One region of the Cupriavidus malaysiensis genome, then DNA from elsewhere that is predicted to be linked to it. Evidence: predicted binding sites of a transcription regulator. Region 1 holds the regulator's gene; the other holds the start of a gene.
What was found. Region 1 encodes sigma-54, which starts transcription at its own class of promoters, with help from an activator protein. Its sites were predicted from a motif close to TGGCANGNAANCTGCTTT; they were not measured.

Region 1 (11,767 bases):
GAGACAGCAATGGCCAAGAAGATTTTGATGCTGGTCGGCGACTATGCCGAAGACTACGAGACCATGGTTCCCTTCCAGGCGCTGCAGATGGTGGGGCACACCGTGCACGCCGTCTGCCCGGACAAGAAGGCGGGTGACCAGTGCGCCACCGCGATCCACGACTTCGAAGGCGACCAGACCTACAGCGAGAAGCGCGGCCACAACTTCACGCTGAACGCCACCTTCGCCGAAGTGGACCCGGCGGCCTACGACGCGCTGCTCATCCCCGGCGGCCGGGCCCCCGAGTACCTGCGCCTGAACGCGCGCGTGCTGGAGATCGTGCGCCATTTCGCCGGCACCGACAAACCGATCGCGGCGGTCTGCCACGGCGCCCAGCTGCTGGCCGCGGCCGGCGTGCTCGAAGGCCGCAGCTGCTCGGCCTATCCTGCCTGTGCACCGGAGGTACGGCTGGCCGGCGGCACCTATGCCGAGATCGCGGTGGACCAGGCCCATACCGACGGCAAGCTGGTCACCGCGCCCGCCTGGCCGGCGCACCCGGCCTGGCTGGCGCAGTTCCTTGCGGTACTGGGCACGCGGATCGTACATTAGGGCTTCCGAACGCGGCGCGCCGGCCTGGCGCGCCACACCCGCGCGGGAGTTGCCGATGTGCGAGATCTTCATCCGGGCCAACCCGGAGTCCTACGTATGCCAGTCGCGCTCGCTGCGCCTGCATGGCGTGGCCACCAGCATCCGGCTGGAAAAACTGTTCTGGGAAGTGCTGGCGGAACTGGCGCAGCGCGACGGCATGAGCGTCAGCCAGCTGATCGCGCGGCTGTATGACGAACTCGCCGCCCACCGGGGCGAGGTGGCGAATTTCTCGTCCTTCCTGCGTGTGTGCTGCCTGCGGTACCTGATGCTGCAGGGCGAGGGCCGCATCCCCGCCGACCCGCGCGTGCCGATCCGTTCGCTCGATGCGGCCGCCGTGCTGCGCGACCTGCCACCCGGCTGGGTCGATACGCCGCCCTCGTCCGCCGCGGCCGCGGCAGCGGCAACTGGACGGTCCGCCCGCCGCGTACCCGTTGCGCGCGCCAAGGCCGGGCAGTTGCCTGCCTAGCGGGTCTAGCGGGTCTAGCGGGTCTAGCGCGCCTGAGCGGCCTAGCCGGCCAGCAGCCTCTGTTCGGCGGTGTCCAGCGCCTCGGACGGGCCGCGCAGCACCAGGATGTCGCCCGGCTCGAGCACGGTATCGTCCTGCGGATCGAAGGCACGGATACCGCGGCGGCGCACCGCGGTCACCTCCACCCCCATCTGCGCCAGGCCCAGCGCACCCAGGCGGCGGCCGACCGAACTGGCCTGCGCCCCGAGCGAGATCGAGCGCAGCCGCACCGAATCGCGCTCGAGCATGTCTTCCTCGTCGTCGCGGCCATGGAAGTAGCCGCGCAACAGGCTGTAGCGCGCGTCGCGCGCCTGCTGCACACCGCGCACCACGCGCCGCATCGGCACGCCCAGCAGCACCAGGGCGTGCGAGGCCAGCATCAGGCTGCCTTCGATGATCTCGGGCACCACCTCGGTGGCGCCGGCCTTCTGCAGGGCATCCAGTTCCGAATCGTCGACCGTGCGCACGATCACCGGCAAGCCCGGCTCCAGCTCCTGCACATGGTGCAGGACCCGCAGCGCCGAGGGCGTGTTGGCGTAGGTGACGACCAGCGCCGCGGCGCGGTGGATGCCGGCGGCGATCAGGGCCTCGCGCCGGCCGGCATCGCCGTACACCACGGTCTCGCCCGCGGCGGCGGCCTCGCGCACGCGGTCGGGGTCGAGGTCCAGCGCGACGTAGCCGATGCCCTCGCGCTCCAGCATGCGCGCCAGGTTCTGGCCGCTGCGGCCGTAGCCGCAGATGATGGCGTGCTTCTCGGTCTGCAGGCTCTGCGCCGCGATACGCGTCATGTTGAGGGACTGCAGCAGCCACTCGTTGGCGGCGAAGCGCAGCACGATGGCGTCGCTGTACTGGATCAGGAACGGCGCCGCCAGCATCGACAGCAGCATGGAGGCCAGGATCACCTGGGTCAGCACCGGGTCGAGCAGGTTCAGTCCGTCGATCTGGTTCAGCAGCACGAAGCCGAACTCGCCGGCCTGCGCCAGGCCCAGGCCGGTGCGCATGGCCACGCCCTGGCGCGAGCCGAAGGCGCGCGCCAGCAGCGCGATCAGCACGAACTTGAAGAGGATGGGCAAGAGCAGCAGCAACAGGACCAGCCACAGGTGATCGAGCACCACGCGCACATTGAGCAGCATGCCGATGGTGACGAAGAACAGGCCGAGCAGCACGTCGCGGAAGGGCTTGATGTCCTCTTCCACCTGGTGGCGGTAGGGCGTTTCCGAGATCAGCATGCCGGCGATGAAGGCGCCCAGTGCCATCGACAGGCCCAGCCGCTCGGTGAGCGCGGCCATGCCGAGCGTGACCAGCAGCAGGTTGAGCATGAACAGTTCCTGCGAGCGGCGCGCCGCCACCACGTGGAACCAGCGGCTCATCAGGTTCTTGCCGACGTAGAAGATCAGGCTCAGCGCCACCACGATCTTCACCGCCGCCAGCATCAGCGCGGCCGCCATGTCGCCGGGGTCGCGCGACAGCGCCGGGATCACGATCAGCAGCGGCACCACCGCCAGGTCCTGGAACAGCAGCACGCTGATGATGTTGCGGCCGTGCTCGGTCTCCAGTTCCATGCGCTCGGACAGCATCTTGGAGACGATCGCAGTGGAGGACATCGCAAGCGCGCCGCCGATGGCGATGGCCGCCTGCCAGCTCAGGTGGAACAGCCAGTTGAACAGCAGGCTGGCCGGCAGCACCGCCAGCATGGTCAGCACCACCTGCGACCCGCCCAGGCCGAACACCAGCCGCCGCATGGCGCGCAGCTTGCCGAGGCTGAACTCCAGCCCGATCGAGAACATCAGGAAGACCACGCCGAACTCGGCCAGGTACTGGATCTGCCCCGAATCGCCGGCCAGCGCCAGCGCGTGCGGCCCGATCAGGATGCCGACCGCGAGGTAGCCCAGCATGGGAGGCAGTTGCAGCATGCGGAAGGCGACCACGCCGAATACGGCGGCTGCCAGCAGCACAAGAGTGAGTTCCAGCGGAGAATGCATCGAAAGGCTCTGGGTGGGCCGGCCCGGCGCACGGGCCGCCCGGCGCGGGCCGCCCGCCGGCGGGACCCGGCAAGCGCGGTTGCCGCCCGGGAACGCCCCCCCTGGTGGGACGGGCCAGACGCCATCGCATTCGTTGGTATACTTCGTCGCCATGATAGCCAATTTCGATGCCGATCGAGCACTTCAGCTCGCTCGCAATACCCTGCAGACCGAGGCCGATGCCGTGGCGGCACTGTCCGCCCGCCTGACTCACGAATTTGCGCGCGCGGTGGAGCTCGTCCTCCACTGCAGCGGCCGCGTGGTCGTTTCGGGCATCGGCAAGTCGGGCCATATCGGCCGCAAGGTGGCCGCCACCCTGGCCTCCACCGGCACGCCCGCCTTCTTCGTCCACCCCGCCGAGGCGAGCCACGGCGACCTCGGCATGGTGACGCGCGACGACGTACTGGTCGCCTTCTCCAATTCCGGCGAGACCGGCGAGCTGCTCGCCATCGTGCCGATCGTCAAGCGCATCGGTGCCCGCCTGATCTCGGTGACGGGCAACCCTGCCTCCACGCTCGCCAAGCTGGCGGACGTGCACCTGGATGCCGGTGTCGAGAAGGAAGCCTGCCCGCTGAACCTGGCCCCGACCGCCAGCACCACCGCGGCACTGGCGCTGGGCGACGCGCTCGCGGTGGCGGTGCTGGACGCGCGCGGTTTCGGCGAAGAGGACTTCGCCCGCTCGCACCCGGGCGGGGCGCTCGGGCGCAAGCTGCTGACCCATGTGCGCGACGTGATGCGCAGCGGCAATGCCGTGCCCGAGGTACGCGAAAGCACGCCGCTGGCACAGGCGCTGATGGAAATCACGCGCAAAGGCATGGCCATGACCGCGGTGGTCGACGCCGACGGCCGCGCCATCGGCGTCTTCACCGACGGCGACCTGCGCCGCCTGCTGGAGACCCCGCGCGACTGGAAGACGGTGCCGATCGGCGACGTCATGCACCGTAATCCGCGCAGCATCGGCCCGGACCGGCTGGCGGTCGAGGCGGTACAGCTGATGGAAGCCAACCGCATCAACCAGCTGCTGGTGGTGGACGAGGGCGGGCGCCTGGTCGGCGCGCTGCACATCCACGACCTGACCCGCGCCAAGGTCATCTGAGGCACGTCGGGCGCCCATGCAATCCATCCTGTCTTCCCTCAGCCGGCTCGCCATGCGCGCGCTGCCCATGCTGCTGATGGCGGTGGTCGCCGGCAGCACGTTCTGGCTCGTGCAGATCAACTCGCCGCGCGAAGCCGCGACCGGCCCGAAGACGGCACGCCACGAGCCCGACTACTACATGGACCGCTTCGCGGCCACCGAACTCGACGTGAACGGCGACACCAAGTTGCGCTTCAACGGCGACAAGATGGTGCACTTCGAGGACGACCAGACCTACGAGTTCGCCCGCCCCGCGATGCGCTCCTACGATCCGGGCCGCCCGCCGGTGAGCGGCCGCGCCGACCGCGGCAAGATGAACGCGGACGGCTCGGTCATCGACCTCTACGACAACGGCCTCATCGTGCGGGCGCAGGGTCCCGACCCGGCGCAGGACCCGCAGATGAGCGCGGCCTCCGAGTACTTCCGGATCCTCGTCAACGACGATCTCGTGAAGACCGACAAACCGGTGCAGCTCACCCGCGGCGTCTCCGTGATGAACGCCAACGGCCTGCTCTTCAACAACGTCACGCGCGAAGTACAATTGTTCGGCAACGTGCGCGGCACTATCGTCACCACCCCGCGCGGCGCGCCCGCGCCGAGGTCCTAAGTCATGCAACCGCGCGCGGCAACCCGCAGCCGCCGCTTTCTCCATCCGCTCACCATCATGATGCCTGCCTTGAAGACGTGGTTCCGCGCCCGGATTTCGCCTGCCCTGCTGGCCGCGGCCGCCGCGCTCTGCCTGGCGCCGGCCGCCCACGCCGAGCGCGCCGACCGCGACAAGCCGCTGGTGCTCGAGGCCGACAACGCCAGCTACGATGACGTCAAGCAGGTCTACACGCTGACCGGCAACGTGGTCCTGACCAAGGGCACCATGGTGCTGAAATCGGACGCCGCCGAGCTGCGCACCGACCCCGAGGGCTACCAGTACGCCATCGCCACCGCCAAGCCGGGCAAGCTCGCCTATATCCGCCAGAAGCGCGACAACGTCGACGAGTACATCGACGGCTGGGGCGACCGCATCGAGTACGACGGCAAGCAAGGCATCTCCAAGCTGATCGGCCAGGCCCGCATGGCGCGCCTGGCGGGCGGCAAGCAGATCGACGAGATCCGCGGCGCCGTGATCACCTACGACAGCAACAACGAGTACTACACGGCCAGCAGCAGCGGCGACAAAGGCGCGGTGACCTCCTCGGGACGCGTGCGCGCCGTGCTCTCGCCGCGCCAGCCGGCCAGCGCGCCGGCAGCGCCGCCGCTGGAGCTGAAGTCCGCACCCGCGCCGTCCAAGTCCTGAACCCAGCCGAACGCAACGCATCCAGCGCGCCAGGCGCTCCCAACGCACTGCCCTCATGACCGATACCCAGACCGCCCCCGCCGCCACCGCCAGCAACGGCCAGTCCGCCGGCGGCAGCACGCTGACGGTACGCCACCTGAAGAAGCGCTATGGCTCGCGCACGGTGGTCAAGGACGTCTCGCTCGACGTCAAGAGCGGCGAGGTGGTCGGCCTGCTAGGGCCCAACGGCGCCGGCAAGACCACCTCCTTCTACATGATCGTCGGCCTGGTGGCGCTGGACGAAGGCGACATCGTGCTCGACGGCCTGCACCTGAGCGGCCTGGCCATCCACGAGCGCGCGCGCATGGGCCTGTCCTACCTGCCGCAGGAGGCCTCGGTGTTCCGCAAGCTCAACGTCGAGGAGAACATCCGCGCGGTGCTGGAGCTGCAGATCGTCGACGGCAAGCCGCTGTCGGCGCAGGAGATCGAGCGCCGCCTGGACGCGCTGCTCGACGACCTGCAGATCGCCCACCTGCGCCAGAATCCCGCGCTGTCTCTGTCGGGCGGCGAGCGCCGGCGCGTGGAAATCGCGCGCGCGCTGGCTTCGGCCCCGCGCTTCATCCTGCTCGACGAACCGTTCGCCGGTGTCGACCCGATCGCGGTGGGCGAGATCCAGCGTATCGTCAGCTTCCTCAAGGCGCGCAACATCGGCGTGCTGATCACCGACCACAATGTGCGCGAGACGCTGGGCATCTGCGACCACGCCTACATCATCAGCGAGGGCGCGGTGCTGGCCGAGGGCCGCCCGCAGGAAATCATCGCCAACGAATCGGTGCGCCGGGTCTACCTGGGCGAGAACTTCCGCATGTGATGCGGTGGCCGCGCCTCGCCGGCGCGGGACCGCGACAAAGCGGCAGGAACGTTAGCAATTTTCGTTCCATCGCGCTGCGGATGGGCATAGAATAGGCCGCATGAAACCTTCGCTTCAGCTCCGCCTTTCCCAGCATCTCGCACTGACGCCACAGCTTCAGCAGTCGATCCGGCTGTTGCAGCTTTCCACGCTCGAACTGCAGCAGGAAGTCGAGCAGGCCCTGATCGAAAACCCTCTGCTCGAGCGCGAAAACGATTGGATCGAGAGCCCGCTGCGGGTGGCCGCCGATGGCAGCATCAACGTGCAGAGCGCACCCGCGCCGGCCCCGGCCGAAGCGCAGGGCAATGGCGAGGCACGCAGCGACGAGGGCGGCGGCGATGAAGAGCGCTTCGGCGACGGCGCCGACGACTACGGCAGCGACTGGAGCCTGGACGACTTCGCGCGTCGCCCCCAGGGCGACGAAGACGAGAAGGCGCCGCTGCAACTGCGCGACGCCGAGCCGACCCTGCGCGAGCACCTGATGGAACAGCTCGCGCCGCTGAAGATCTCGGCGCGCGACAAGGGCCTGGCCATCTTCCTGATCGAGTCGCTCGACGACGACGGCTACCTCAGCGCCACGCTCGAGGAGATCTGCGAAGAGCTGCCCGAAGAGCTGGAGTTCGAGATCGAGGAAGTGCAGGCCATGCTGGCCCTGCTGCAGAGCTTCGATCCACCCGGCGTGGGAGCGCGCAATGCGGCCGAATGCCTGGCGCTGCAGCTGCGGCGGCTGTCGCATCCGCAGCGCGAGCTGGCGCTGGGCATCGTCAACCACCACCTGGAACTGCTGGCCGCGCGCGATTACACGCGCTTGAAGAAGGCGCTGCAGGTGGACGAGACGGCGCTGAAGGCAGCACATGACCTGATCCGCTCGCTGGCACCGTATCCGGGCCACGCCTACAACCGTCCGCAGGCCGACTTCGTCGTGCCCGACGTGTTCGTGCGCAAGAGCGGCAGCGGCTGGATCGCCCAACTCAATCCCGACGTGATGCCGCGCCTGCGCATCAACGACATGTACGCGCAGATCCTGCGCGGCGCCAAGGGCGAATCCGGTGCCGCCGGCCTGCAGCAGAAACTGCAGGAAGCCCGCTGGCTGATCAAGAACATCCAGCAGCGCTTCGACACCATCCTGCGTGTCGCACAGGCCATTGTCGAGCGTCAAAAGAACTTCTTCAGCCACGGTGAAATTGCGATGCGCCCCTTGGTTTTGCGGGAGATTGCCGATACACTGGGATTACACGAGTCAACCATCTCTCGGGTGACGACTAACAAATACATGGCCACCCCCATGGGCACTTTCGAGCTGAAGTACTTCTTCGGCAGCCATGTGTCCACGGAAACGGGCGGCGCTGCTTCATCAACGGCTATCCGAGCCTTGATCAAGCAACTGATAGGAGCCGAAGACCCGAAGAATCCCCTGTCCGACAGCCGAATTGCCGAATTGCTGGGCGATCAGGGCTTCGTCGTGGCGCGCCGGACGGTCGCCAAGTACCGAGAAGCGCTGAAGATCCCGGCAGTCAATCTCCGCAAGTCTTTGTAGCCGAGCCGCATCGCCTGCCTGGTGTGGCTCTTTCAGAAGGAGAAGCGCTATGAACTTCAAGATCAGTGGACACCACCTGGACATCACGCCACCCCTGCGTGAGTACGTGGAAACGAAGCTGGAGCGTATCGTCAGGCATTTCGATCAAGTCATCGGCGTTAGCGTGCTGCTCTCTGTCGACAACCACAAGGAAAAGGACAGGCGTCAGTACGCGGAAATCAATCTGCATCTGAAGGGCAAGGACATCTTCGTCGAGGCGCACCACGAAGACCTGTATGCGGCGATCGACGCACTGGTCGACAAGCTGGACCGTCAGGTCATCCGGTACAAGGACCGCGTGCAGAGCCACGACCGGGAATCCGTGAAGTACCAGATGGCTGCCGCACAGATGCAGCAATAGCCAGAGAAAACAATAAGAACAATCTGCCTGATCTGCCTTGAGGCCGCCCGTCGGCCACCAGCACAAGGGCCAGACCACGAACCGCGCATAAAGCGCGGTTTTTTGCTTTTGGCGGACCGGCTCGCGTGCACGCCCCGTACACGCCCTCGTCCGGGGGAGTTCGCAAGTGGCGCGACGCAGTGTATGCTCTCCAATACATGAGTCGCCGCTACCGCCGGGACCGCGGCTTGCGCGCCGCACAAGAAGGCGGGCGGGCTGCTCTATAATGGTCCGATACTCCGCATGCCGGCGCCCGACCGGCGGAGCGAGCGGATATTCCGCCTCTTTGACCCGGCCGGGCGCGCAGCGCACCGGGCCGCTTATCTGGAATCCCTGCGCACCTGCCATGAACCGTTTGGCCAAATTGCTGCCGCCAGGCAACATCACACTCGACGTCAGCGTCACCAGCAAGAAGCGCGTCTTCGAACAGGCCGGACTCCTCTTCGAGAACAACCATGGCGTGGCGCGGGCCACGGTCACCGACAACCTGTTCGCGCGCGAGTCGCTGGGCTCGACCGGGCTGGGCGCGGGCGTGGCCATCCCGCATGGCCGCATCAAGGGCCTGAAGCAACCGCTGGCCGCCTTCATGCGTCTGGCCGAGCCGATCCCATTCGAATCGCCCGACGGCAAGCCGGTGTCGCTGCTGATCTTCCTGCTGGTACCCGAGCAGGCCACCCAGCAACATCTCGAGATCCTGTCGGAGATCGCCCAGTTGCTGTCCGACCGCGACATGCGCGAAGGCCTGGCCACGCTGCCGACGCCCGAAGCCGTGCACCAGCTCCTGACCGAATGGCATCCCTGACCGGCGCTCCGCCCGCAGGCGCGGGCCAAGGCACCGGCGGCGGGTCCTAGCGCTTTCCAGCCCCACCAGACTCCCCCGCATGGAACTCACCGGCGTTTCTTCCCAGTCCATCTTCGACGACAACGCAGCCGACCTCAAACTCTCATGGGTGGCGGGTCTCGAGGGGGCGGATCGCGCCTTCGACGTGGATTTCGCCCGCGAAGCCACCTCGGCCGCCGACCTCGTGGGCCACCTGAACCTGATCCACCCCAACCGCATCCAGGTCCTCGGCAAACCCGAGATCACCTACTACCAGCGGCTGGACGACGAGATGCGCAAGCGGCAGATGGGCGAGCTGATCCTGCTCGAGCCGCCCTTCCTGGTGGTCGCCGACGGCATGGAGCCACCGCCCGACCTGGAACTGCGCTGCACGCGCTCTTCCACACCGCTGTTCACCACGCCGGTATCCTCGGCGGCCGTGATCGACCACCTGCGCCTCTACCTGTCGCGCATCTCGGCGCCGCGCGTGACCATGCACGGGGTATTCCTCGACATTCTCGGCATGGGCGTGCTGATCATGGGCGAATCTGGCCTGGGCAAGAGCGAACTGGGCCTGGAACTGATCTCGCGCGGCCACGGCCTGGTGGCCGATGACGCGGTCGACTTCGTGCGCCTGGGTCCGGACTTCGTCGAAGGACGCTGCCCGCCATTGCTGCAGAACCTGCTCGAGGTGCGCGGCCTGGGCCTGCTCGACATCAAGACCATCTTCGGCGAGACGGCGGTGCGCCGGAAGATGAAGCTCAAGCTGGTGGTGCAACTGGTGCGCCGCAACGACGGCGAGTTCGAGCGGCTGCCGCTCGATTCGCAGTACCTGGACGTACTGGGCCTGCCGATCCACATGGTGAAGATCCAGGTTGCGGCCGGCCGCAACCTGGCGGTGCTGGTCGAGGCTGCGGTGCGCAACACCATCCTGCGCCTGCGCGGCATCGACACGCTGCGCGACTTCATGGACCGCCAGCGGGCCGCGATGCAGGCCGACGCGGTCTCGCGGGGCCAGGGAAGACTGCTCTGACGCCGGCCGGCATGCCGCCGGCCGCTGCTTGCAATTGCTTACAGGAACACGGGCGCGGCCGTCAACGCAGGCCGGCGGCGCGCCGTTGTGTGCGGTAGTGGGCATCGAGCCCAGTCAGACACCGCGGCGCCGGCATGGCACGCGGCCATGAAGTCTTCCACAGCCAGGAGAAGAGCATGAAGAAGATGATCGCGATCTGTGCACTGCTGACCCCGCTGTTCGCCACGGGAGCATTCGCCCAAGGCTCGGCGCCCGCGGCGGCCAACTCCCAGCAGGACAAGATGAAAGCCTGCAATACGCAGGCCTCCGGCAAGAAGGGCGACGAGCGCAAGACCTTCATGAAGGATTGCCTGTCCAACAAGCCGGCCGCGGCGGCGGCGCCGATGACCCAGCAGGAGAAGATGTCGGCCTGCAGCAAGCAAGGCAAGGGCAAGAAGGGGGATGACTACAAGTCCTTCATGAAGGACTGCCTGTCCAAGTAAGGACCTCAGGGCGCTGGCGGAGCCCCCCGCCGGCCCCGCCTGGCACGCCCGCGGCAGCGCCGGGCGGCGGTCATGACGGCGACATGCGCTGATGCTATGCTTGCCGTGCTATGCGCATCATTCTTATCACCGGGATCTCCGGCTCCGGCAAGTCCGTCGCACTGAATGTGCTCGAGGACGCAGGTTATTACTGCGTGGACAACCTGCCCGCGCAATTCCTGCCGGAACTTGCCCGCTATCTGGCATCGCAGGGCCACACCCACCTGGGCGTCGCGATCGACGTACGCAGCCGAGAGTCGCTCGACCAGCTGCCCGACGTGCTGCGCAACCTGCGTGCCGAGCACCGGGTGCAGGTCATCTTCCTCACCGCCAATACCGAGGCGCTGGTGCAGCGCTACTCGGAAACGCGGCGGCGCCACCCGCTCTCGATCCGTGCCGACGATACCGGGCAGTCGCCCGCGCCTGAGCCGGCGCTCAGCGACACCTCGCTGATCGAGGCCATCGAGATGGAGCGCGAACTGCTCAATCCGCTGGCCGAGTCTGCCCACCGCATCGACACCAGCAGCGTGCGCACCAATACCCTGCGCGCCTGGATCAAGGAAATCATCCGCGACGAGCCGCTGCAGCTGACCCTGCTGTTCGAGTCGTTCGGCTTCAAGCATGGCGTGCCGAGCGACGCTGACCTCGTCTTCGACGTGCGCTCGCTGCCTAACCCCTTCTACGATCTCGCGCTGCGGCCGCTGACCGGGCGCGACGTGCCGGTGATGGAATTCCTGGAAAGCCAGCCGATGGTGCTGGAGATGGCGGAAGATATCCGCAGCTATGTGGAAAAGTGGCTGCCGAGTTTCATCGCCGACAACCGCAGCTACCTGACCGTGGCGATCGGATGCACTGGCGGGCAGCACCGCTCCGTCTATATTGTGGAAAGGCTCGCCAGCTATTTCCGCGCCCATGGTAATGTGCTGGTGAGGCACCGCGAACTCGTGCC
Region 2 (11,767 bases), on a different replicon from region 1:
CGCGGCGTGGTGATCCCGCCCTACGGCGGCGACACCCAGTGGACCAATCTCGCGGCCGCCTACCAGGCGCTGTCCGCGCCGCTGCGCGCCATCGTCGACGGCCTGCGCGGCGTGCACCGCTTCACCGCGCCCGTCGGCGCCAGCGCCACCGCCGCCTTCGACCAGGCCGTCAAGGCGCACACCCTGGTCAGCGAGCATCCGGTGGTGCGCGTGCATCCCGAGACCGGCGAGCGCGTGCTCTACATCAGCCCGTCCTTCCTGCAGCACCTGAGCGGCTTCCACCAGCGCGAGAGCCAGCAACTGCTGGAACTGCTGTGGGAACATGCGGTCCGTCCGGAATTCACCGTGCGCTTCCAGTGGGAGCCCGGCAGCCTCGCCTTCTGGGACAACCGCGCCACCGCGCACCTGGCGCCCGCCGACATCTTCGACCTCGACTTCGACCGCCAGCTCTATCGCACCACGCTGGTCGGCGACGTGCCGGTCGGCGTGAACGGCAGGCCCTCGGTGGCGCTGGAAGGCGACCCGGTGCTGGCGGCGCACGGTGCCGCCGCGTAGTCGGCCTGCGCGGTACGCTGCCAGCGGGGGGCAGCCCTGCGAGGTGACGCCGGTCGTTGACTCGGATCGTTGACTCCCAGCGTTGATCGCCGGCAGCCTGCCTCAGCCCCAGCGCAGGCCCAGCAGCAGCACGACCGCCAGCGCCAGCAGCAGCGACAAGCCCTGCCAGAAGCGCACCGGATTGCGCTCGATCAGCGCCGGCGCGTCGCGCAACCGCTGCTGCCGGGGAGAAGCGCGCAGGTCTTCGAGAAACTCCGACAAGGCCTCATGACGCTTGTGCGGCAGGGGATGCAGGGCCTTGCGCAGCGCCTGGTCGATCCACGGCGGCAGGTCGGGCCGCCGCTCGCGCACGCTGACATAGCGCAGGCCGCGCAGTTCGCCGGCCTGGCGCAGGCGGGTCACCTGCAGGCCGTACGGCAGCTGCCCGGCCAGCATCTGGTAGGTCACCACCGCCAGCGTAAACAGGTCCGAGGCCGTCGTGCCGGGCTGGCCCAGGAAGTACTCGGGCGCGACATACTGCAGCGCGCCGAGCGGCGCGCGCGCATGCGGGTCGACCATGCCTTCTTCCAGGCCGGCCACGTGCACCGCGGCGAAGTCGATGATGCGGGCCGTGCCGGTGCGGTCGATCATCACGTTGTCCGGGCGCAGGTCCTGGTGCAGCATCTCACGCCGGTGGAAAGCCTGCAGGCCGCGCGCGACCTGCTCGACCAGCTGGCGCACGTCCGCCAGCGCGGGGCGCGGATGGTCGCGCATCCATTGCGCCAGGGTCTGCCCGTCGATGAACTCCATGGCGGTATAGAGGTAGCGGCGCGCGCGCGTCACGGCATGCGGCCTGAGCACGTGCGCATTGTCGATGCGCCGGGCCACCCACTCCTCGAGCAGGAAGCGGTCGAGATAAGCCGGATCTTCACGCAGGTCGACCGAGGGCGTCTTCAGCGCAATGCACGCGCCATCCTCCAGGTCGCGCGCCAGGTGCACGTGGCAGCGCGCGCTGGCGTACAGCTCGCGCTCGATGCGATAGCCTTCGAATTCCATGCGCGGCTGCAGCGGCGGCGGCAGCGCCAGTTCCGCGCGCTGCCGCCACAGACCCGCGGCGTCGCTGTCGGGCAACGCCTCCACGCGCACCAGTTGCACCGTGGCATTGTCCTGGCTGCCGCGCGCCAGCGCGATGGCGACCAGCTTCGCGGCGGCGGCATCGAGGTCGCCCGGGTGCTCGGCCAGCGCCTGCCGCGCATCCGCGTGGTCGAGGTATTCATAGGCACCGTCGCTGGCCAGCAGGTAAACCTCGCCCGCCTCGGCGGGCCAGCAGCGATAGTCCGCCTCGACCGTCGGCCCCACACCGAGCGCGCGCCCCAGGTAGGACTCGCGCGAGGACAGGCGCACGCGGTGATCGTCGCTGAGCTGCTCCCAGGCCTGTGCATGCAGGCGGTAGACGCGCGCGTCGCCCACGTGCAGCAGATGGACGTCGCGGCCCTTGAAGATCAGCGCGCTGAAGGTGCAGACGTAGCCACGCTCTTTGTCGAAGCGCGCATCGCCGCGCTGGTTCTGCGCGTGCAGCCAGGAATTGGTCGCGGCGAGCACGCACTGCGCCGCGCGGCGCACGCTCCAGGCCTCGCTCGTGCCATAGTAGTCTTCGAGAAAGCCGCGCACCGCCGCGGCGCTCGCCACCTGGCTGACGGCGCTGCTGCCGATGCCGTCGGCCAGCGCCACGGCGATGCCCTTGGCGCTGCGCTGCGGCTCGGCGGGCAGCGCGGCGCCGTGGAAATCCTGGTTGACGCGCTTGCACCCGGCTTGCGAATGCTGGCCGACCGCCACGCGCAGCGCGTCCATCGCACGGCCTCAGACGGCGGCGCGCTTGGCCGGGGCAGCCGGAACGCGCTTGGGCGCGGTCTTGTAGTGCGTGCTGTACAGCGTCGCGCCGACGAAGGTCAGGCCGCCGACGACATTGCCCACCACGGTGGGAATCTCGTTCCACAGCAGATAGTCCATCAGGGTGAAATGGCCACCCAGCATCAGGCCCGAGGGAAACAGGAACATGTTGACCACCGAGTGCTCGAAGCCCATGTAGAAGAACACCAGGATGGGCATCCACATGGCGATGACCTTGCCCGACACCGAGGTCGACATCATCGCAGCGACCACGCCGGTCGACACCATCCAGTTGCACATCACGCCGCGGATGAACAGCGTCAGCATGCCGGCCGCGCCGTGGGCCGCGTAGCCCAGCGTGCGGCTCTCGCCGATGCTGCCGATCTTCTGGCCGATCAGGTTGGGCGCTTCGGAAAAGCCATAGGTGAAGATGATGGCCATGAAGACCGCCACGGTCAGCGCGCCGGCAAAGTTGCCGGCGAAGACCAGGGTCCAGTTGCGCATGACGCCGCCCCAGGTGGCGCCCGGGCGCTGGTCGAGCACGGCCAGCGGCGCCAGGGTGAAGACGCCGGTCAGCAGGTCGAAGCCCAGCAGGTAGAGCATGCAGAAGCCCACCGGGAACAGCAGCGAGCCGACCAGCGGATTACCCGTGTTGACGGTGACGCTGACCGCGAAGGCTGCGGACAGCGCGAGGATGGCGCCGGCCATATAGGCGCGGATCAAGGTATCCCGGGTCGACATGAGCAACTTGGACTCACCGGCATCGACCATCTTGGAGACGAACTCGGCAGGGGCTAGGTAGGCCATCGGAATTTCCTCTGAGCGGTAGGACAAAGAAAAAAAAGCGTCCGCGTCCACGCACCGGCCGCAGCCGATGCGTGGACGGGACGCCGTTATCCACGTATTCCTGTCGCCCGCGCCGCACGATTCGCGATGCCTCGCCTCGCCGCGCACGGGGGCAACCTCACCAAGCCATCATTAGCCTGATGCCCTGCCCTTACGCACGTTCCGTGCCCGACCCGCAGGGCCGGCGCCGCCCGCCCCATCGCGCCGCACGGGCGCAGGCGTGCCGCCGCCGCACACATACGGTGCAGGGGCACGGCAAGCGCACACCGGCACGCTCAACTCCGGTGCGGCGGCCGGGCGCGCCCGCTTGCCGGCGCTGCCAGTTCCGGCATGGCAAGCGTCGCCTCGGCGACATCGACCAGCCTGCGGTTATGGTCCATCGACGCCTTCTGCAAGGCGCGGAAGGCATCCTCCTCGCTCATGCCCAGGCGCGACATCAGCGCGCGCTTGGCACGCTCGATGACCTTGCGCTCGTGCAAGGCGCGCCGCGCCGTATCCAGTTCCACCTCGACACGCGCCAGCCGCGAGGACTGCGCCTGCAGCAGGGTCTTGAGCGCCGCCACCGTGGGCTGGTCGGCGCCGCCCGGCACCGCCGAGGCAGGTCCATCCGCCACGCCCGGCAGCACCGGCACCGCCTCGACCTGCGCGGCTTCTTCGAAGAAACAGGCCACGGCGTGGGTATGGGGCGGCGGGTTGTCGCGCAATTGGCGCAGCAAGCCCTCGGAATCCTGCAGCTCTTGCTCCGATGCCTGGATCTGCGCCTCGCAGGCCTGGCGCAGCGCTTGCGCCAGGCCGACCTCCACCTGCCACAGGCCGGCGATGCGCTCGCTGCTCGCCTCGAACCAGTTCTCGCTGAGCTGGCCGTCGAGCGCGGCTCCCGGCTTTGCCGTGCACAGCGCGCGGCGCAGGCGTTCCAGCGCCGCCACGTGCGGCTGCAGTTGATGCCGCTGCCACCAGGCGAGCTGGCTCGGCTCGGCGAAATCCTCGAACACCTGCAGGCTGCGTTCCTGCGCGTCGATCAAATGGAGGATGCGCTGCTGCGGATCGGCGCTGCACTGTCCCGATGCGAACAGCTGGGCCCCGACCGCGCGCTCCTGCCCTGCCAGTTCCTTGCCCTGCACCACGTGCACCAGCGCGACCAGCAGGCGCGAGATACCCGGCTGCAGGGCCACGTCGGCCAGGTGGAAGATCAGCTCGACCATGCCCGCGATCACGCGGCTGAATGCCGCCACCGCGTCATGCGCCGAGATGCCGCGCTGGCCGATGCGCTGGCGCAGCCCGGCCAGCGTGTCCAGGTCGAGCAGCACCCAGGCGATCAACGACAGCATGCGCGCAGAGCTGCCCTGGGCGGGATCGAGCTGTTCCATGAAGCGCTGGCGCAGCGTCGCCTCGAGCGGCTCGGCCTGAGCCGTCGCGTCTTGCCGTTCCTGGCCGAAGCGCATGCCGCCGGAAGCCACATAGAGGCTGCTGGCGCCACGCTCGCGCTGCAACGCGTCGATCAGGCGGCCGATCAGGTCCACCAGCTCGATGCGCGCAGCCATCCGCTGCAGGCCCTCGATCTCGAGTTGCTTGGCGCGCAGAACGAATTGGAAGACGGGCAATGGCATCGGCGAAAGCGGGTGTCGCGTTGCGGGAAGAAGGTTGGCGCACCTGCCCTGCCTGCCACATCGGCAGGCAGGCGTACGCCGACTCGACTGGCATCAAGCAAGCTCCATGCCCATGGCCGGCACGCGACGCTCCGGACGACGGCGGCCATCTGTGCCGAGTGCGGCACCGGCGCGCCCGGCCTCCCGCCCGCGACCGGAAGCCATGCGGGCCATGCCGCAGAGAAGCCGCGACGGCACGCATGGCATCGGTATACTGGCGGCCTCGATCCGTACAGCAACGCGGCGTCACGCCGCTGACATATGAGCACCCCGACCGCAAGAAAGAGCGCGGCAGCCGGAACCCGGGCCCGGCAGGCACAGGACACCCGTGCCAAGATCCTCAAGGCAGCCATCAAGGTCTTCGCCCAGCGCGGCTACGAAGGCGGCCGCGTGGAACGCATCTCGTCGCTGGCCAAGACCTACGACCGGATGATCTATTACTACTTCGGCAGCAAGGAGAAACTCTTCGTCGAAGTGCTCGAGACCATCTATGCCCAGCTCAACGAAGCCGAGCAGAAGCTGGAACTCGATACCGAGGACCCGGTGCGGGCACTGTCCCAGCTGATCGACTTCGTCTGGCACTACTACCTCGAGCATCCTGAATTCGTCGCCATCCTGTCCAGCGAGAACATGAGCCAGGGCAAGCATGCCAAGAAGTCGGAACGGCTGCGCGACATCTCGCGCTATGCGCTGTCGGTGCTGGACGGCATTCTCGCGCGTGGCAAGGCCGCGGGCACCTTCCGTGCAGATTCACAGGCGCGCGACATCTACCTGGTGATCGCCTCGCTCGGCTACTTCTACAACTCGAACCACCACACGCTGAGCGCCTTCCTTGGCGAGGCGATGATGAGCCAGCCGGCGCTCGCCCATTGGCGCGAGGTGATCCAGGCGACCGTGATGCGCACGGTGTGCGTGGTGGCGCCGGACAGCAGCGCGCCGGCGGCACCCGGCGGCGCGAAGGCCGCCCGCGCCCGCAGCGCGCGCAAGGCTTAGGCCTGCGGCCATCGCTACAGCGCGAACAGGGTCCGCGCCACCGCGTCGCCGTGCGGGCCGCCACCGAATACGCGCGCGCCGATGGCCAGGCCCAGCGCACGGTAACTCTCCCACTGCGCCTCGTCGAAGAACTGGTCGGCGGTCGGCTCCTGCGGGAAGGCCGGGCGGGTGGCGGCATACTCGGCGACATCGAGCGGCGCGCAGGCCGTCAGGCGCGGCTTGAGCAGCACGATGCGGCACACGGGCTGGCGCGGCTGCGCATCGGCGGCACGGAAGACCTGCAGCAGCAGCGCGCATTTGCCGGCGCCGGCCGGCTCCGGCTGCGCGGCTGCGCGGAAATCCTCCGGCACGCCGAACACCTGTCCCAGCACGGGATCCGCCGCGGCGCCGGCGTCGACGGCGATCTCCAGGCCGTGGTCGATGCGCGCCAGCCGCACCAGGTTGGCCAGGTCGCCGAAGCGGTAGTCCGGATCGCAGCCGCAATCGCACAGCACGATCAGGCTGACGTTGCGCTCGGGACGCAGCAGTTCGTAGACGGCGGTGTTCTCGAAGTGGCCGCCATCCGACAGGTACTGCCAGCCGCGCTGCGTGCCGTGGAAGCGCGCGGCCAGTTCGCAGCCGAGGTAGTACTGCGTGCGGAACAAGGCGATCAGGCGCCCCAGCCAGGGATGCGTGGCGCGGTCGGCCTGGCGCCGCACCGCGTGCGCGCCATGCCCGGCATCGAGCGGGTAGGAGGGCCACCACACGCCCAGGCGCAGGTTGGCCAGCCCGAGCAGCAGCGACGTCCCCAGCGTGGTGGCGCGGCCCAGCCCGGTCGAGATCGCCGCGCCGGAGATGGCCACCCAGTCGCCCACCCCCTGTGCCTGCGTCAGCTCGCTCGCCAAGGCCTTGCCGCTGGCGGGATGATAGGGCTGCCCGTCGACCGTGAAGCGCACATAGTTGTCCGTCGGCAGAAAGGCCGAGCCGTGCGGCACGCTGCCGGCGCCGGGCGCCACGCAAAGGGGCTTGCCCTTGCGATCGCGCTGCACCAATTGCTCGGCCGGGTCGACGGTGAGGTTGAGCGTCACATTGATCAGGTGCAGCGGCGCCAGCACCTTGGGGTCATAGTAGGCATTGAGGCTGATGCCATCGCCCGCCACCGGCTCCGCCACGCTCAGCGCGCTGCGCCGGAGCGGCGCCAGCATCTCGGCGGCGCCGAAGCGCTGGCCGTTCGAAGCGCCCAGGTAGGCGCGCGTGAGCCGCGCCGCATAGAAGGGCTGCAGCGTCGACAGGTTGAGGAAGCCGGCAAAGCGGCCGGCCAGCAGCGCGAGGCCGAGCGCGGCCGCCAGCAGCAGCGCCAGCACCGGCGTGGTCCAGGCGTTGCCGAACACCAGCCAGTCGAACGGCTCGCGGCCGTTCCAGCGCACCCACAGCACCAGCCACGACCACAACAGGAAGACGAGCAGGGCCAGCACCGCCGCCGCCGCGCCAGCCAGCAGCGAGACCGGCAGCCGGCCGCGCCAGCCCGCCTGCGCGGCGCCGCCGGCGCGGCTGCGTTCGTCCAGCTGCGTGCTGCCGTAGCGCACCAGCCAGACCAGGGCCGCCAGCAGTCCGCCGGGCAGCAGCGTCCCCCAGCGCTGTGTCGCCATATAGCCGTAGAGGAAGGTGGTGCGCGCCAAGGTGTCGGCCAACCCCAGCGCGGCCAGCCAGAGCGTGAGCGCGAGGCCGAAGCGCAGTGCGCGGGTGGCGCGCACGCGGTAGGCGCTGACCGTGGCCGGCTGCAGCAGCATGGCGGCGCACCAGGCCAGGCCCAGCAGGAGCCAGGCGCCGAGGAAGAGGAACAGGCACGCCAGCGACCAGCCCAGCGACATGGCCGGCGGCTGCAACCGGAACCACACTGCGGCCAGCAGGAAGCCCGCCGCGGCGAGCGCTGCCAGCACCGTGGCGGCATTGAGCAGGCGCGCGCGCTGCGGCTCGGCCTGCGACGGATAGACGAACCAGTAGGCCAGCCCGGGTGGCAGCACCAGCAGCAGCAGGCTCGCCGGCGGCAGCCACATCAGTTCGCTCCACCACAGCGGCAGGCCACCCTGGTTGAAGGCCTGGCGGGCGTCGTGCAGCAGATCCATCTGGTAATTGCCGAGCGCGAGCCAGCTGCCGCCCAGCAGTTGGCGGCCGAGCGCCAGCGCGGCCAGCAGTACCACCAGCGCGCTGCCCAGCACGCAGTGCATGGCAAACCAGTTGCGCACCACGGTGGCCGCCGCGTAGAAGGCATCGCCGGCCCCGGTCGGGGTCAGGTAGCGTCCGTTCTCGCGCAGCCAGGCCACGGCGTCGCGCGTCGGCTCCTCGCCGTGGCTGGTATGGATGCGCCCGGGCGGCTCGTTCTGCAGCGTGCGGTAGGCGTCGGCGGCCGCCTGGACCGGGTTGCTGCCGCGGCGCAGGCGGCCGGGCAAGAACAGGCTGGCGAAGAAGGCACCCAGGTAGCCGCCGCCGCTGACGGTGGAGAGGTAGTCGAACTGCGCCAGCAGGTTCGGCGGCAGCGGCGGGGCCGTGGTGGCGGTGGCGGGATTGGCCGGGGCCGTACCCGGCTCGGGTTCGGCCTGGGCCGCCACCGGCGGTGGCGGCGCCTTGGCCAGGGCCTGCAGTACACCCAGGCAGAAGGTGGCGCTGCGGATGCCGCCACCCGACAGCGCCAGCGCCCAGTTGCGCGCCGCGTCGCGCTGACGCGGGGGAATGCCGAGCAGCTTGCGCCGGCGCGCGATGCGGGCCGCCTCGTCGCTGCCTGGGTGGGCGTCGTCTCGCATCCGATCCTCCGTCTCGAAGGGTTCAGCCCGGCGAAGTGTTCAGCCCAGTATAGGTAGCCGGAGCGTCGTGCAAAGCACTGCTTGCAAGGGCCCCAGGTTTACCCGGGTGCGGAGGCGGCCAGCCGGCGTGGCGAACCGGTGGCGCTCAGGACTTGCCGGACGCGGGCGACGATAGCTCGTCCCGGGCGGCCGGCGGCTCGATGCCCGCCTCGCCCTGCAGGCGCTTCCATTCGTCGAAGCCGCCGGCCAGCGCCCAGGTGCTGGCATAGCCCGCCGCGATCAGCCGTTCCGCCAGGATGGCGGCCGACACCTCGTTCGGGCAGGCGCAGTAGGTCACGATCTCGGCCGTGGCGGGATGGGACGCCAGCATCTGCAGGGCGCTATCCAGGTCGACCACCTGCGCGCCCGGGATGCGCTCGATCTCCGCTGGCGCCGAGCGCACGTCCAGCACCAGCGGCAGCACGCCGTTGCGGCGCCGCCTCTCCAGTTCGTCCACGGTCATGCGCGGGATGCGCCGGGTGCGGCGCAGCAGATGCACGCGCCGCCACCAGCGCCAGGCGAGGAAGAGCGCGAAGAGCGCCAGCGCGGCCAGCACCGCGAGGTGGCCGTAGGTGCTGAAGGCATGCAGGATGGCATCGACGAAGTCGCTGAAGACCACGCCGACCAGCAGCGCGCCGCCGGCCCAGACCAGCGAGCCGAGAGCGTCGTAGAAAAGGAAAAGCGGATAGGGCGTGCCGGTCATGCCGGCCATGGCCGTGGACAGCGCGCCGGCGCCGGGCAGCAGCTTGGCGAACAGCAGCGAGCGCGGCCCCAGCTTGAGATAGACCGACTGGGTCTGGCGGATACAGCTGTCGGGCGAGATCGACACGCGGCAGACGGTACGCAGCATCGGTTGCCCGAGGCGCTTGCCAGCCAGGTACCAGGCCGTGTCGGCGATCAGGCAGGCCGCGATCACCGCCGCCAGCACGGCGCCGATGGACGGGCCGCCGTCCTGCATGCCGAGCGCGCCGGCCACGAACAGCATCGGATAGGCGGGCACCGGCAGGCCGGCCTGCTCGGCCAGCACGTTGAGGAATACCAGCATCAGCCCATGGCTTTCCAGCAAGCCCTGCAAATCACCCACGACACTCTCCCGCGCAGCACGCCCCGGCCGCGCCGGGAACGAGGCCTCAGTGTGCCAGCGGCGCGCGGCGCTTGCACGCTTGCGCCTTGCACGAGGAGATCAAATTCCCTGAATGTGTCCCCGCTGCCGCCCGCACCGCCGCGCCGGCATCAGGCGGTGATCTTGCAGCGCCGCGCGAAGTCGACCAGCTCGACCAGGGAGGTGGCCTGCAGCTTGACCATGATGCGCGCCTTGTGGCTGCTGACCGTCTTGTTGCTGATGAAGAGTGCCTCGCCGATGGACTTGTTGGTCAGGCCCTTGGCCAGCATCTGCAGGATCACCACTTCCTTGTCGGACAGGCGGCGCAGGCGCTCGTCGTCCGGCGTGGCGCCGCGCACCGCGGCGCCGGTGCGGCTCAGGTCGGGGAAGACCATGTATCCGGCCATCACGGCCTCGACGCAACGGACGATCTCCTTGATGTCCTGCGTCTTGCTGACGAAGCCTTGCGCCCCCGCCTGCATGGCCCGCGTGGCGAAAGCCGACTGGTCCTGGCCGGACACCACCAGCACGCGGATTTCCGGCTGCATGACCTTGAGGCGGGGCACCACGTCCAGCCCGTTGATCTTGGGGATGTCCAGGTCCAGCACCACCAGGTCCGGCGCATACTGGCGCACCGCCTCCACGGTCGCCTGGCCGTTGTCGGCCTCCAGGATGTTGCCGACGCCCAGTATCTGCTCCAATTGCGCCTTCATCACCATCCGCAGGGCGGGATGGTCGTCCACGATCAGGATCGTCGTCATAGAATCGTCACCTTTGAAATGCCCGAAAGGTCGAGCGGGTCGGTCGGAAATACCTGCATTGGTATGCAAGGCCCGAGTTTAAAAAGGCGCTATTGCACGATCTACGAGACCTTTCTTCTTCTCTAGTCAGATTTTTCTTCCGCTCGTTCGAATGACGAACCACGAGATGGGCCGGTCATGGCGACGGGGGAGGAAGCGCACCAAGGACCACAGCCCCGATGACACCGAAACCACCCGTGCCCGTCATCCCGGAACTGATCGCACGCTTCGCGCTGCAGCCGCACCCCGAGGGCGGCTATTACCGCGAGACCCACCGCGATCCGCGCCGCGTGCGGCGCGAGGGCGCCGTGGAGGAAGGCCTGCGCCACGCCTCGACCGCCATCTACTACCTGTTGTGCGGCACGGCCCACTCGGCCTGGCACCGCATCCGTTCCGACGAGGTCTGGCATTTCTACGCCGGCGGCCCGCTCGACGTGCATGTGCTCGACCCGGACGGTGGCGTGCACACCCTGCACCTGGGCAACGCTCTGGCACATCCCGGCACGGTGTTCCAGGCAGTGGTGCCGGCGGGCAGCTGGTTCGCCGCCGAGCGCGCCGATGCCGGCGCCGATCCGGACGGCTTCGCGCTGGCCGGATGCACGGTGGCGCCCGGCTTCGAGTTCGCCGAGTTCGAGCTGGCCGACATGCCGGCGTTGCTGGCCGCCTACCCGGACCATGCCGCCCTGCTGGCCCGGCTGGCGCCGCGTGCGCCGGCGGACCGCTGATCGGCCGCTTGCTGATCGACCGCCGATGACGCGCTGATGCCGCGGCACGGCACGGCGGCGGAGAGCCGCCTCAGCCGGCCGCGGTACCGCCGCGCAGCGGGGCCGGCCGGCGCAGGCGGGCGGCGATCGCGACGCCCAGCAGCAACACCCCCGCCATGCCCCAGAAGGCCCGCTCGATGCCATGCGCCTGCGCCTGGCGCAGCGCCTCGCCATCCAGCCCCGCGCTGCCGGCATTCGCCACCGCCACCAGCACGGCCAGTGCCAGGGCCCCGCCGACCTGCTGGCTCATCGAGGCCATGCCGGAGGCCACGCCCTGTTCGTGTACGGCGACGCCGCTGCCGGCCGTCACCCACATCGCGGTCCAGGTCATCCCCTGGCCCACGCTCAGCAGCATGATCGGCGCCAGCAGGCG

Region 2: a site for sigma-54 is predicted at 4,972-4,989, ahead of BKK80_RS20715 (nitrate- and nitrite sensing domain-containing protein). Genes of this name have one in related genera too.

The regions. Positions count from the first base shown of each region.
Region 1 covers NZ_CP017754.1:832,973-844,739, reverse strand. The annotation lists gene BKK80_RS03690 (DJ-1/PfpI family protein) at 10-588, shown strand; gene BKK80_RS03685 (ribbon-helix-helix domain-containing protein) at 644-1,093, shown strand; gene BKK80_RS03680 (monovalent cation:proton antiporter family protein) at 1,135-3,114, opposite strand; gene BKK80_RS03675 (KpsF/GutQ family sugar-phosphate isomerase) at 3,266-4,249, shown strand; gene lptC (LPS export ABC transporter periplasmic protein LptC) at 4,266-4,895, shown strand; gene lptA (lipopolysaccharide transport periplasmic protein LptA) at 4,953-5,579, shown strand; gene lptB (LPS export ABC transporter ATP-binding protein) at 5,635-6,429, shown strand; gene BKK80_RS03655 (RNA polymerase factor sigma-54) at 6,530-8,005, shown strand; gene hpf (ribosome hibernation-promoting factor, HPF/YfiA family) at 8,055-8,405, shown strand; gene ptsN (PTS IIA-like nitrogen regulatory protein PtsN) at 8,791-9,246, shown strand; gene hprK (HPr(Ser) kinase/phosphatase) at 9,326-10,297, shown strand; gene BKK80_RS03635 (PsiF family protein) at 10,474-10,779, shown strand; gene rapZ (RNase adapter RapZ) at 10,890-11,767, shown strand, end outside.
Region 2 covers NZ_CP017755.1:176,853-188,619, reverse strand. The annotation lists gene BKK80_RS20730 (TauD/TfdA dioxygenase family protein) at 1-555, shown strand, start outside; gene BKK80_RS20725 (bifunctional protein-serine/threonine kinase/phosphatase) at 658-2,385, opposite strand; gene BKK80_RS20720 (formate/nitrite transporter family protein) at 2,395-3,231, opposite strand; gene BKK80_RS20715 (nitrate- and nitrite sensing domain-containing protein) at 3,546-4,877, opposite strand; gene BKK80_RS20710 (TetR/AcrR family transcriptional regulator) at 5,178-5,909, shown strand; gene BKK80_RS20705 (hypothetical protein) at 5,924-8,689, opposite strand; gene BKK80_RS20700 (DedA family protein/thiosulfate sulfurtransferase GlpE) at 8,835-9,812, opposite strand; gene BKK80_RS20695 (response regulator transcription factor) at 9,962-10,591, opposite strand; gene BKK80_RS20690 (cupin domain-containing protein) at 10,810-11,355, shown strand; gene BKK80_RS20685 (MFS transporter) at 11,426-11,767, opposite strand, start outside.